Variovorax paradoxus EPS: one gene and its partner. The protein of the gene in region 2 interacts with the protein of the main gene of each other region in a pairwise test. Links are inferred from orthologs where the notes say so. Each region holds a gene or a part of one and is shown on either strand. Other genes may lie near its edges.

What was found. The genes of interacting proteins can lie anywhere in the genome.
Region 1: the proteins of grpE (region 2) and VARPA_RS29775 interact in binary tests that used the Escherichia coli proteins (3 or more experiments, as listed by UniProt). The link is inferred for Variovorax paradoxus EPS from one-to-one orthologs.

The regions. Positions count from the first base shown.
Region 1 is NC_014931.1:6,485,883-6,490,022, reverse strand. The notes cover bases 486-3,344. They hold VARPA_RS29775 (Nramp family divalent metal transporter), read left to right. Parts: upstream 486-1,180; coding sequence 1,181-2,509; downstream 2,510-3,344. Other genes in these bases: VARPA_RS29765 (M4 family metallopeptidase), read right to left, coding at 2,845-3,344; VARPA_RS29770 (protealysin inhibitor emfourin), read right to left, coding at 2,513-2,848; VARPA_RS29780 (putative quinol monooxygenase), read right to left, coding at 746-1,054; VARPA_RS29785 (hypothetical protein), read right to left, coding at 486-653. Also shown: VARPA_RS29790 (hypothetical protein), read right to left, coding at 1-32; more of VARPA_RS29785, read right to left, coding at 48-485; more of VARPA_RS29765, read right to left, coding at 3,345-3,912; VARPA_RS29760 (LysR family transcriptional regulator), read right to left, coding at 3,999-4,140. UniProt on the Escherichia coli protein: H(+)-stimulated, divalent metal cation uptake system. Involved in manganese and iron uptake. Can also transport cadmium, cobalt, zinc and to a lesser extent nickel and copper. Involved in response to reactive oxygen.
Region 2 is NC_014931.1:2,075,941-2,080,072, forward strand. The notes cover bases 1-2,851. They hold grpE (nucleotide exchange factor GrpE), read right to left. Parts: upstream 1,784-2,851; coding sequence 1,217-1,783; downstream 1-1,216. Other genes in these bases: dnaK (molecular chaperone DnaK), read right to left, coding at 1-1,095; VARPA_RS09460 (FKBP-type peptidyl-prolyl cis-trans isomerase), read right to left, coding at 1,938-2,288; VARPA_RS09465 (winged helix-turn-helix transcriptional regulator), read right to left, coding at 2,367-2,780. In the rest of the region: asd (archaetidylserine decarboxylase), read right to left, coding at 2,960-3,811; VARPA_RS09475 (Bug family tripartite tricarboxylate transporter substrate binding protein), read right to left, coding at 3,924-4,132. UniProt on the Escherichia coli protein: Participates actively in the response to hyperosmotic and heat shock by preventing the aggregation of stress-denatured proteins, in association with DnaK and GrpE. It is the nucleotide exchange factor for DnaK and may function as a thermosensor.

The DNA of each region.
Region 1 (4,140 bases), 4.4 Mb from region 2 along the record:
CGGGGCATGGGAGAAGAAAGAACGAACGTCATGGTGCTTCTCCGGCCTCAGGGTGCAGACGCGGCAATGGCCGCAACGAATTGCGGATCGGCGTACACCTGCCGAAGCAGCGCACGAACCAGCCTTGGATAGGCCGCTTGCCCCGCGGGCACGGCCACGATGTTCGCGTAGCTCGAATCGAAGGCGATCTCGCCGCGGTAGGTCTTGCGCAGCTTCTGCGCCGCATCGCGCGTGACGGTGACCTCCACGTCCATGCGGCCGGTGCCATTGATCACGCCGAGGTCGAGTTCGTTGACGACGATGCGCGCCGCGATGCGGGTCGGCGCCTTCGGGTCATAGACCGCGATCTCGCTCAGGTCGCGCATCAGCGCGTCTTCGAGGTACTGCGCGAAGGTGCCGCTGGGCGACACCAGCTTGGCGCGGCGCAGGCTCAGGGTGTTGATCTTGTCGTTGGGGTCGGTGGGCTGCACCTTGGCGACCGCCACCTTGCCGGGGTTGTTGGCCTCGAGGCGGTCGAGCGCCTCGTAGTCGGCGGCGTAAGGCGGCGCGCCGAGCTGTGCGCAACCGGCCGCAAGCAGCACTGCGGCCAGCGCACCGAGCCTTGCGGCGAAAGCGTGCAAGTGCAAACCATGCGGTCTGAAGAAGATCGCCATGTCTTGAGTCTCCTCGTCCGAGATGTCTTCTGCTCCCGGTCGCGAAGGTAGCACGCCCCGCGCCGCGCGCGAAGGCTGCTAAGGGAAGAACCTCAGACCGGTTCGAGCACGTGGATCAGCTTGCTCTCGACCAGCTCCCTGGTCTTCTCGCCATGCGCTTTCATGTGCGGCGCGACAGCGTGGGCCTGCAGGTGCGCGAGCGTTTCCCACTTCTCGATCACCACGAAGGTGTCGGGGCCGAAGCTCGCCTTCGAGGTGGGAACGCCTTGCGCATCGATCGTTGCGCCGTACTCGATGCAGCCCTCTTCGGCCAGCACGGCCGCGCGGTTTTCGGCAAAGGCTTCGAGCAGCTTGGCGCGTTGGCCGGGCTTGGCGGTGAGGACAGCAACTACGTGAATCATTGGAATGAACTCCGGGGTGATGTGAAGGGGTGACGTTGATTGGATGGCGAGCGTCGAATCTAAAAGATCCGGCGCCGCGGCGCAGGTCTCGCACGAGACCCGGTGCCCCACCCTATCATCGCGCGCATGTTCTTTCCGCTCCCCCGCACGGCCACCGCGCCCTTCTGCCCGTCCGAGGTCAAGGGCAGCGTGGCGGTTCCGCAAGATCTGCCCTTCGGCAAGAAACTGCTGCGCTACGCGGGCCCGGGCCTGCTGGTCTCTGTGGGCTACATGGACCCAGGCAACTGGGCGACCGATATCGAGGCGGGCTCGCGCTTCGGCTACGGCCTGCTCTTCGTGGTGCTGCTCGCGAGCCTCGCGGCGATGTTGCTGCAGACGCTGTGCGTGCGCCTCGGGCTGGTCGCGCAGAAGGATCTGGCGCGCGCCTGCCGCGAACATTATTCGCCGCGCGTGAACCGCTTCCTGTGGCTCGGCGCCGAGCTGGCCATCGTCGCTTGCGATCTCGCCGAGGTGCTGGGCAGCGCGCTCGCGTTGCACCTGCTGTTCGGCGTGTCGATTCCGGTGGGCATTGCGATCACGGCCTTCGACACGCTGCTCGTGCTCGGCCTGCAGGGCGCGGGCTTCCGGCGCGTGGAAGCCATCGTGCTCGGGCTGGTCGGCACCATCGCGGGCTGCTTCATCGTCGAGCTCGCGATGTCGCAGCCCAACTGGTTCGGCGTGGCGATGGGCTTTGCGCCCAGCTTCGAGCGGCTGCAGCAGCCCGGTGCGCTGTACCTCGCCATCGGCGTGGTCGGCGCCACCGTGATGCCGCACAACCTGTACCTGCACTCGTCCATCGTGCAGACGCGGCTCATCGCCGACACCGATGCGGCGCGCCGCGAGGCGGTGCGCTTCTGCACGCTCGATGCGGTGGTGTCGCTGTCGCTCGCGCTGCTGGTCAACGCGGCCATCATGGTGCTCGCGGCCAGCGCCTTTCACGCGACCGGCCACCAGGAGGTGACGGAGATCGACGATGCCTACCGGCTCATCGAGCCCATCGTCGGCAGTGCGTTCGCGGCCACGCTGTTCGGCATTGCGCTGCTGGCTTCGGGCCAGAGTTCGACCTTCACCGGCACCATCGCGGGCCAGATCATCATGGAAGGTTTTCTTGACCTGAAGATCCCCTGCTGGCAGCGCCGCCTGCTCACGCGCGCGCTCGCGTTGGGGCCGGCGTTCCTCGGCGTCTGGTGGTTCGGCGATGGCGGCGTCGGCAAGATGCTCGTGCTGAGCCAGGTGGTGCTGAGCTTCCAGTTGCCCTTTGCGATGTGGCCGTTGATTCGCTTCACGAGCAGCCGCGAGATGATGGGCGGCTTTGCCAACGGCACTGTGGTGAAGCTCCTGGCCTGGGGCCTGTTCGGCGTGATCAGCGCGGCGAATGTGTGGCTGATCGGCTCCGTGATCCTCGGCAAAGGATGAAGGTCAGCGGCGCTTGCCCGCGTCCTTCCAAAGATGCACCAGCGCCGCGGGCGCCTCGGTCTCGGGCACGTCGAAACTGACCGAGTTCGCGGTGGCCGTGTTCTCCATCACCACTTCCACGCGGTAGACGCGCTGGTCGCCGCCCGGCGACGTGGCGCTGCTTTCCTCGGCATGCGGCACGGCGCTTTGCAGCGCGTCGTCGATCTGCTGGCGCAACTCTTCGGTGCAGTCGCCCAGTTGAAAGCTGCGCGGACGCGCAAGGCCCGGCATGTAGGCGATACCGCCCTCGCGCGTCACGCGCACGATGGTGGCTTCATTGAGCGGCGGCAGCTGGATCATGATGCGGTGACTCCCACGGTGTTCCATGCGGCGATGACCGCCTTGTGCGCCGCGCTGCCGGCACTGAAGCGCTTGGCGGCGGCGCTCCCGGTCAGTTCGGCGAAGGCGGCGAAATCCGCATCCTGCTTCAACCGGCGGTCGCACACGGTGTCGTACCAGATGCGCCCGGCCGTCTCCCATGCCGGACCGTCGATGGCGGTTGCGGCCAGGTAGAAGGCGCGGTTCGGAATGCCGGAATTGATGTGCACGCCGCCATTGTCCTGCCGCGTGACGACGATGTCCTTCATGTGCGCGGGCTGCGGGTCCTTGCCGAGCACCGGGTCGTCGTAGGCGGTGCCGGGCTCGGCCATCGAGCGCAGCGCGCGCGCCTTCACCGTCTCCTTGAAGAGCCCCGCGCCCACCAGCCAGTCGGCCTGCTGCGCGGTCTGCTGGAGCACGTGCTGCTTCACGAGTGCGCCGAACACGTCGCAGATCGATTCGTTGAGCGCGCCCGACTGGCCTTGGTAGACCAGCGCGGACTCGTGGTCGATCACGCCGTGCGTGAGCTCGTGGCCGATGATGTCCACCGCGATGGTGAAGCGGTTGAACACCTCGCCATCGCCGTCGCCGAACACCATCTGCGTGCCATTCCAGAAAGCGTTGTCGTAGTCGTTGCCGTAGTGCACGCTGCCCGTGAGCGACATGCCCGCGCCGTCGATGGAGTTGCGCTCGTAGATGTCGTGGTACAGGCGCCATGTGGCACCGAGCGCGTCGTAGGCCTCGTCGACCGCGAGGTCCTTGCTCGCGGCCTGGCCTTCGGTGCGGATCAGCTTGCCGGGCAGTTGCGTGGTGTTGCCCGCGTCATGGATCTTGCGTTCGGGCGAGCCGCGCTTCGCGTAGGGCGGCGAGGGCGCCGACGAGATCTGGGGCGCGAGAAATTCGCGCAGTCCGCGATGCTCGCGGTCGATCATCAGCGTGTTGGCCGCGCGCGCACTGACGGGCGCATCGGCATGCGCCGCGAGCCGGTCCAGCAGGTACGGCGGTACGAAGCTGGGTGGCAGGATCGGTGGCGGGCGAAGCGGCATGAGCGGTTCTCCGGTGAGCTGTCAGCGATGAAAAATACGGTAGCAGAAAGCCGTTGATCCGTGTCGCTGCAGTCCCTCTGCAGGTGTCACCGGATGCTGCCGTTTTCGAGCGCGGTTGCGATGAAGTCAACGAAAGCTCTCACGCGCGCCGAGAGCTGATGACGTTGGGGGTACACCGCGTAGATGTCGGCATCGGGCGTGCGGTAGTTGGCCAGCACCTGCACCAGC
Region 2 (4,132 bases):
GTCCTTGCGCGGTTCCTTGCCGAAGAAGGCCTTCACCTTTTCCTGCACCTTGGGCATGCGGGTCATGCCGCCGACCAGGATCACGTCGTTGATGTCGCTCACGCTGATGCCGGCATCCTTGATGGCCAGGCGGCAGGGCGCGATGGTGCGCTCGACCAGTTCGTCGACCAGGCTCTCCAGCTTGGCGCGGGTGAGCTTGATGTTCAGGTGCTTCGGACCCGAGGCATCGGCCGTGATGTAGGGCAGGTTGATATCGGTCTGCGCGCTGTTCGACAGTTCGATCTTGGCCTTTTCAGCAGCTTCCTTCAGGCGCTGCAGTGCCAGCACGTCCTTGCTCAGGTCGACGCCCTGTTCCTTTTTGAACTCGGCAATGATGTAGTCGATGATGCGCTGGTCGAAGTCTTCACCGCCGAGGAAGGTGTCGCCATTGGTCGACAGCACTTCGAACTGCTTCTCGCCGTCCACGTCTGCAATTTCGATGATCGACACGTCGAAGGTGCCGCCGCCCAGGTCATACACGGCGATCTTGCGATCGGCCTTGTCCTGCTTGTCCAGGCCGAAGGCCAGGGCCGCAGCGGTGGGCTCGTTGATGATGCGCTTGACGTCCAGGCCCGCGATGCGGCCGGCATCCTTGGTGGCTTGGCGCTGTGCGTCGTTGAAGTACGCCGGCACCGTGATCACGGCTTCGGTGATGGTTTCGCCGAGATAGTCTTCGGCGGTCTTCTTCATCTTGCGCAGGATGTCGGCGCTGACCTGCTGCGGCGCCATCTTCTTGCCGCGCACTTCGACCCATGCGTCGCCGTTGTCGGCCTTGGCGATGGTGTAGGGCATCAGGTCGATGTCCTTCTGCACTTCCTTTTCCTCGAACTTGCGGCCGATCAAACGCTTGATCGCGTACAGCGTGTTCTTGGGGTTGGTGACCGCCTGGCGCTTGGCCGAGGCACCGACCAGCACTTCACCGTCTTCCTGGTACGCGACGATCGACGGCGTGGTGCGGGCACCTTCCGAGTTCTCGATCACACGCGTGGTGTTGCCTTCCATGATCGACACGCACGAGTTGGTGGTGCCGAGGTCGATGCCGATGATCTTTGCCATGTTCTTTACTCCTGAAAGCCTGAAAAAAATGTTGTTATGAACTTGTGGATAACCCGGCTCGATTCAAGGGGATGGAGCGGGGATTTCCTGTGGGAATCGTGTGTGCGGATGTGCGGACGACTTACTTCGGCGCGCTGACCGTGACCAGCGCCGGGCGCAGCACGCGCTCGTTGATGGTGTAGCCCTTCTGGAGCACGCTCACCACGGTGTTGGGTTCCTGCTCGGGAGCGGGCACCACCGAGATGGCCTGGTGCTGATGCGGATCGAACCTGGTGCCTGCGGCGGGCGCCACTTCGATCACCTTGTTGCGTTCGAGCGCGCTCTTCAACTGGCGCAGCGTGGCTTCGGCGCCTTCGCGGATCTGCTCGGGGGTGGCGTCCTTGATGGCGAGGCCGGCTTCCAGGCTGTCGGTGACCGGGAGCAGGCTTTCGGCAAAGGCCTCGACCGCGAATTTGCGGGCCTTGGTGATTTCGTCGTCGGCGCGGCGGCGGGCGTTTTGAACGTCGGCCTGGGCGCGCAGGTATTGATCGGCCAATTCGGCGTTCTTGGCTTGCAGCGCAGCCAGCTCGCCTTGCGCCGCGGCCAAAGCGTCGGCTTCATTGGCGGCCTGCGCGGCCTCCAGTTCTTCGGGACTGGGCTCGCCTTGCAGCATTTGTGAATTCTGTGCGGATTGTTGCGGGTCAGACATTTTTCAAAGAACGGCGTGCGCCGGAAAACAAACGATAGCCAGCCACTTGGGGCTGGCCAGAGGCATTTCAAGCGAAAAAATGCGGAAAAAGGGGCCGTGGAGGCATGAAAAAGGCCCGAAATCGGGCCTGTTCGCCAACGTGGGCAGTGAGCGATCAGTGCGCGTCGAGCAGTTCGACGTCGAACTTCAGCGTGGCGTTCGGGGGGATCACGCCACCGGCGCCGCGGGCGCCATAGCCCAGCGATGCGGGAATGATCAGCGTGCGCTTGCCGCCGATCTTCATGCCGGCGACGCCTTCGTCCCAGCCCTTGATGACCTGGCCTGCGCCCAGCGAGAACGCGAAGGGGTCGTTGCGGTCGCGGCTCGAATCGAACTTGGCGCCTTGCACGCCGTCGTTGTAGAGCCAGCCGGTGTAGTGCACATGCACGTGCTGGCCAGCCTTGGCTTCGGCGCCGGTGCCGACTTCGGTGTCTTCGTACTGGAGGCCGGAGGGAGTGGTAGGCATGGGAAAACGCTCCTTGCGTCGATGAATGGTGAATTGGATCGAAGGCGCGGAGTTTACCGATGCCGGCTGACGGCCTCTTCAGTTCGTCGTGTCTGCGGGCGGTGCGGGGGGCGGGGGAGGCGGCGAGGAGGCCGGAGGCGCAACGGGAGCGGCTGGCGCAGTGGCCGCGGGAGCAGCCGGTGCGGCCGCCTTCTTGAGCTGCCCCAACTGCCATTTGCCGGCAAAGGCCTGCAGGTCGGACAGCCGCTTGAGCAGGTCCTGCCCGCTCAAGGTGAGGCAATAACCGTCGCTGCCGTGGCTCACGATGCCGGCCTCGCGCAGTTCCTTGATGCGGGTGTTCAGGGTGTTGGGAGTGATGCCGCCCACGCTGTCCTGCAGCAGGCGAAAGGTCTGGGCATGGCCGTCGCGCAGGGCCCAGAGCACACGCAGCGCATAGCGGGCTTCGAGCAATGCGAGCAACTGGCTGACGGCTGCGTTTTCCTTGGTACTCATCGACATCATCTCCTCGAAGCTGGGCGGGCCGCTGGCCTGGGGCTGGCCGATGCCGCGCGCTCTTGTTTGTGATTGGTTATGGACCGTCCCGCTGGCCGGCGACTATAGCGCAAACGATGTGGATGCTACTAGTTTTATAGCTGTAAGGGCATGCTGCATGCGGGCTGTGAGACAAAGCCTCACAAATTCGTGTAGTCGGCCATGGCTTCGCCCAAGCGGATCGCGCGGGTGGGCGACCAGTCGGGGTTGAACGCCAATGCAGGCGCCGGGAACAGCATGACGACGGTGGAGCCGAGCAAGAAACGGCCCATCTCGTCGCCCTTCTTGATGTCGATCTGCTGGTCGTTGTAATGCCACTCGCGCAACTCGCCCACGCGCGGCGGATTCACCACGCCGTGCCACACGGTGGCCATGCTGCCGACGATGGTGGCGCCCACGAGCACCAGCACGAAGGGGCCGCGCGCCGATTCGAAGACGCACACCACGCGCTCGTTGCGCGCAAAGAGGCCGGGCACGCCGCGCGCGGTGGTCGGGTTCACCGAGAACAGGTCGCCGGGCACGTGGATCATGCGCACGAGCCGCCCGTCGCACGGCATGTGGATGCGGTGGTAGTCCTTGGGGCTCAGATAGAGCGTGGCGAAGCTGCCGTGCGCGAACTTCGCGGCCAGCGCGGCGTCGCCGCCGACCAGCGCGGTGGTCGTGTAGTTGTGGCCCTTGGCCTGGAAGATCTGGTCGCCCTCGATCGCGCCGAACTGGCTGATGGCGCCGTCCACGGGGCTGACGAGGTCGGCCTGCGCGAGCGGGCGCATGCCGGGCTTGAGCGCGCGCGTGAAGAACTGGTTAAAGCTTTTGTAGTGCTCGATGTCGGACTCGAGCGCCTCGCCCATGTCGACACCGTACTTGGCGACGAAGCGGCGAATGATCCACGTCGTGACGGCACCGCGTTCCTTCCCCGCGACCCAGCCGGCGAAATTGGTCAGGGCCTGCTTGGGGAACAGGTATTGGGGCAGAACTGCGGAGCGGTCGGACACGTTGTGGGAAGCCTCGAATGCGGATCGGAGGGGCATTCTATAAAGCGCCCTCCCCAAGAAGCGTAGGAAACTTCCCTCGGTTGTGCGTGGGTGCCGGCCGGCGGCGAACTACTTACTCCGCCTTGATGCCGGCAGCCTTGATCACCCCGGCCCATTTCTCGACCTCGGCCTTCTGGAACGCCGCGATCTGCGCCGTCGAGAGATCCGCTGGCTCCATGCCGAAGCCCTTGAGCTTGTCCTGCATTTCGGGCGTTGCGAGGATCTTGCGGATCTCCGTGTGCAGCCGCTCGACGACCGGTGCCGGCGTACCGGCGGGCACGA